2 regions of the Streptomyces sp. NPDC057438 genome follow, and region 2 is predicted to be linked to the other one. Evidence: riboswitches for the same ligand, from Rfam matches in the RefSeq annotation. Region 2 holds a riboswitch; the other holds the start of a gene.
What was found. A riboswitch is a leader RNA that binds a small molecule or an ion and turns the genes downstream of it on or off. The one in region 2 is predicted to bind glycine.

Region 1: another riboswitch for glycine. It lies ahead of gcvP (aminomethyl-transferring glycine dehydrogenase); the one in region 2 lies ahead of gcvT (glycine cleavage system aminomethyltransferase GcvT).

What each region holds. Positions count from the first base shown of each region.
Region 1 covers NZ_JBHVDD010000124.1:10,287-12,740, forward strand. Annotated here, with positions in the region: gene ACFU5F_RS39025 (DNA polymerase IV) at 1-246, shown strand, start outside; gene ACFU5F_RS39030 (PRC-barrel domain-containing protein) at 328-696, opposite strand; glycine riboswitch at 820-916, shown strand; gene gcvP (aminomethyl-transferring glycine dehydrogenase) at 1,090-2,454, shown strand, end outside.
Region 2 covers NZ_JBHVDD010000034.1:1,236-3,689, reverse strand. Annotated here, with positions in the region: gene ACFU5F_RS20140 (AAA family ATPase) at 1-628, opposite strand, end outside; glycine riboswitch at 843-939, shown strand; gene gcvT (glycine cleavage system aminomethyltransferase GcvT) at 1,113-2,240, shown strand; gene gcvH (glycine cleavage system protein GcvH) at 2,452-2,454, shown strand, end outside.

The sequences.
Region 1 (2,454 bases), on a different contig from region 2:
GTCGCGGAGGTGCCCGTGGCGGAGGCGGGCGCGGGCGGGGAACGGCTCTGGAGGGCCGGGCACGATGTGCGGCACGCCGAGTATGGGCACGGGTGGGTTCAGGGCAGCGGGCTCGGGCGCGTGACCGTGCGGTTCGAGACGCCGCTGGACCCGGGGCCGGGGCGGGTGCGGACGTTCAGGACGGACGACGCGGCGCTGGAGCCGGCGGAGCCGTTGCCGCTGGTGCCGGGCGGGGTGCCGGGCTGAGGATCAGGGGGCGCCGGACGGCGTGCGCACGCTTCGGCCGTTCGTGGTGTCGTGCGGGCGGGTGTGCGCGGCCGGATCGGCTCAGGTGTCGTCCTGGCCGGCCACGTGGCCGAAGTCATGGTTTATGGGCGGGGGCGGGGCTATGTCCAGGCCGTAGTGGTGGTACAGCTGGAGTTCCTGCTCGGGGGAGAGGTGGCGGCCCACACCGAAGTCGGGGGCGTCCTTGATCAGGGCGCGCTCGAAGGGGACGCGGAGGGTGCCCTCCACCAGTTCGCTGGGCTCGAGGGGGACGAAGGCGTCGCGGCCGAAGAGGCCCATGCGTATCGCGGCCCACTCGGGGATGCCGGTGGCGTCGTCCAGGTAGACCTCGTCCACGGTGCCGATCTTGCTGCCCCTGCGGTCGAACGCCTTGCGGCCGATCAGGTTGCGCGGATCGATGTCGGTCTGCACGGGCCCTCCAAGTGGTCACAAGGGGTGGTACATCGTCTCTCACCCCTACGAAAAGGCACATTGAGGGAGGCGGCCACTCGAAGACCTGTGCGTTGCCCGCGCTGATACGCTGGCAGCGGCTGCTGACCCCGTGCGGGAGAGTCCTCCGGACACCATCCGGAGGCGCCGAAGGAGCAAATCCTCCCCGGAATCTCTCAGGCTCACGTACCGCACGGACGAGGTCACTCTGGAAAGCAGGGCGGGTGCCACGGCTCCCGCTCTCACCGACGGTGAAAGCCGGTCCGTACCCGGGCCGGTGAAGCTCTCAGGTTGAGATGACAGAGGGGGAGGCCGTCGGGGTGCCCGTGCCGTGGTGCCCCTCGAAGGTCGTGTCAGACCAGGAGGCCTCCGCAAATGACCGCCCATCGCATTCCGCTTTCCGAGCTCGAACAGGGCATCCCCTTCGAGCGGCGCCATATCGGCCCGGACGCCGAGGCCCGGGCCAAGATGCTCGCGCAGGTCGGCTACGGCTCGCTGGACGAGCTGACGGCGGCCGCGGTCCCGGATGTGATCAAGAACGCCGAGGCGCTGGACCTGCCCGGGGCGCGTACCGAGTCCGAGGTGCTCGCCGAGCTGCGTTCGCTCGCTGACCGCAACCAGGTGCTCGGCTCGATGATCGGGCTCGGGTACTACGGGACGTTCACGCCGCCCGTCATCCTGCGCAACGTCATGGAGAACCCGGCCTGGTACACCGCCTACACCCCGTACCAGCCCGAGATCTCCCAGGGGCGGCTGGAAGCCCTGCTGAACTTCCAGACCGTGGTCGCCGAACTGACCGGGCTGCCCACCTCCGGGGCCTCGCTGCTCGACGAGGGCACCGCCGCCGCCGAGGCCATGGCGTTGTCGCGGCGCATGGGCAAGAACAAGAAGGGGCTGTTCCTCGTCGACGCGGACGCCCTGCCGCAGACGATCGCCGTGATCGGAACCCGTGCCGAGCCTGCCGGTGTCGAGGTCGTCGTCGCCGACCTGAGCGAGGGGATCCCGGCCGACATCGCCGCACGCGACATCAACGGGGTGCTGCTGCAGTACCCGGGTGCCTCCGGTGTCGTACGGGACCTGAAGCCGGTCGTCGAGCAGGCGCACGGACTCGGCGCGGTCGTCACCGTCGCCGCCGATCTGCTGGCGCTGACCCTGCTGACCTCGCCCGGTGAGCTGGGCGCCGACATCGCGGTCGGGACCACGCAGCGGTTCGGCGTGCCGATGGGCTTCGGCGGGCCGCACGCGGGCTACATGGCCGTCCAGGAGAAGTTCGCGCGCAGCCTGCCCGGACGGCTCGTCGGGGTGTCCGTGGACGCGGACGGGCACAAGGCGTACCGGCTCGCCCTGCAGACGCGGGAGCAGCACATCCGCCGGGAGAAGGCGACCAGCAACATCTGCACGGCGCAGGTGCTGCTCGCCGTGATGGCCGGCATGTACGCCGTCTACCACGGGCCGGAGGGACTGCGGACCATCGCCCGGCGTACCCACCGGTACGCCACCGTGCTGGCCGCGGGGCTCGCGGCCGGTGGGATCGAGGTCGTGCACGGGTCGTACTTCGACACGCTCACCGTGCGGGTGCCGGGGCGGGCCGGTGAGGTAGTGGCCGCCGCGCGGGAACATGGCGTGAACCTGCACCTCGTGGACGCCGAGCTGGTGTCGGTCTCCTGCGACGAGACCACCACGCGGGCGCAGCTGGGCGCCGTGTGGACCGCGTTCGGCGTGGAGGGCGACGTGGAGGCG
Region 2 (2,454 bases):
GGTCGATCAGCACCGCCGCCCCGCACCCCTGTGGCAGCCGTCCCTTCTCCACGGCCCGCAGCAGTCTGGTCATCGCACCGCGGTGCCGGGCGAACGCGTACCGCGACACGCCACGCCCCCGCTCCCGCTGCCCGTCCCGCGCCTCGTCCGCCGTCACGTCGAGCAGCAGCAGATGCAGCGTGCCGCCCCGCCGTCCGGCCTCCCGCGCCAGCCAGCTGCGCACCCACGCCTGCGCCCCGCAGTCGTGCACGACGACGCCCTCCCCCGAGCGGAGGGCGCGCCGCAGTCCCACGTAGTGCGCGAGGCGCACGAAGGGCCGGTAGACCGCGTACGGCAGGCGGCGGGCGAAGCGCGCGTCGAAGCGGTCGCGGGTGTCCTGGGAGTCGATCCGCACGCCCGGCACGCTCCGCCGCATCAGCGTGGACTTGCCGCTGCCGGGAAGCCCGGTCACCACCACCAGGTCGCGTGGTCCGAAGGACAGTCCGTGCGGGCTGCGCCCGGCACGCTCCCTGAGGTCGCGGACGACCGCCCTCGGGAACGGGCCGCACGCCTCACCGGCCGGTGCGACGGGCTGCTTGGGCATGGCGGTGATGCCCGAGGTCGTCGCGTACGCCGTGGTCCTGTTCACCGTGATCGTCCTCCCCAGGGGTATGGAGTCCCATCCCCACAGACTGTAAAGAGAAGGTAATGCCCGATCCCTCCTGGTTGAGTCCTCGTCCTGCCACAAGAGTGCTACGAACCGGTGTGTCCGCTCCCGCTCGCCGCCCTCACCAGTGAAGGTCCCCCTGCCGCGCCACGTCGATGCGTGCAATGATGTGCGCGCCAACTGCATACCGGCCGCTTGAATCCGCGCGGGAGAGCTCCCAGCAGTCTCGCTGGGGCGCCGAAGGAGCAAGTCCCTCCCTTGAATCTCTCAGGCCCAGTTACCGCGCGGGCGAGGCACATCTGAAAAGCGGGCCGCACCTCTCGACGGAGGACGGCTCCACCCAAGGTGCAAACCACGATCACCGGTACGTCACGATCACCGGTACGTACGGTCGCGGTGAACCTCTCAGGTTCCGATGACAGATGGGGAGGATCGTCCTCGCCTGTCATGCCCCGGGAGCAAACCGATGAGCAGTAGCCCCACCGCTGGATCGCGCCGTACCGCGCTCGATGCCCTGCATCGCTCGCTCGGTGCGACGATGACCGACTTCGCAGGCTGGGACATGCCCCTGCGTTACGGCTCCGAGCGTGACGAGCACCTCGCCGTCCGCACGAGGGCCGGTCTCTTCGACCTCTCCCACATGGGCGAGATCACCGTCTCGGGTCCGGGGGCCGCCGCGCTGCTCGATCACGCCCTGGTCGGTCACATCGGCGGCGTGAGGCCCGGCCGCGCCCGCTACACCATGATCTGCCGTGAGGACGGCGGCATTCTCGACGACCTGATCGTCTACCGGCTCGCGGACACGGAGTACCTCGTCGTCGCGAACGCCTCCAACGCCCAGGTGGTGCTGGACGCGCTCGTCGAGCGTGCCGCCGGGTTCGACGCCGAGGTGCGGGACGACCGGGACGCGTACGCGCTGCTCGCCGTCCAGGGCCCCGAGTCGCCCGGCATCCTGGCCGCCCTCACCGACGCCGACCTCGACGCTCTGAAGTACTACGCGGGCCTGCCGGGCACGGTCGCCGGGGTCCCGGCGCTGATCGCGCGCACCGGGTACACCGGCGAGGACGGCTTCGAGCTGTTCGTGAAGCCCGAGCACGCCGTCGAGCTGTGGCAGGCGCTGACCAAGGCCGGCGAGGGCGTCGGCCTGGTGCCCTGCGGGCTGTCCTGCCGGGACACGCTCCGCCTGGAGGCGGGCATGCCGCTGTACGGGCACGAGCTGTCCACCGGGCTGACGCCGTTCGACGCCGGGCTCGGCCGGGTCGTGAAGTTCGACAAGGAGGGCGACTTCGTCGGGCGCACGGCCCTGACGGCGGCCGCGGAGCGTGCCGCCTCGGCCCCGCCGCGCGTCCTCGTCGGGCTGGTCGCCGAGGGCCGCCGGGTGCCGCGTGCCGGGTACGCGGTCGTCGCGGACGGTCGGGTGATCGGCGAGGTCACCTCCGGCGCGCCCTCCCCGACGCTGGGCAGGCCCATCGCCATGGCGTACGTCGACGCCTCGCACGCCGCCCCGGGCACCGTCGGTGTGGGCGTGGACATCCGGGGCAGCCACGAGCCGTACGAGGTCGTGGCCCTGCCGTTCTACAAGCGGCGGAAGTGACACCTTCGTAGCCGTGCGGCCGTGGGCACGCTTCGGTGGCCGTTCAGCTGCGAGCATGCGTGCGCAGGCGTATGCGTGGTCGTATACGTAGTCGTCCGGAAGCGGCGTCGTGCGGACCTTGAGGTGACCCTGGGCACATCCGCGCTGTTCAACAGCGGTTTCAGCAGTCCCCCTTTCACACCACTCCCCCGCGTACAGGAGAATTCAGGCCATG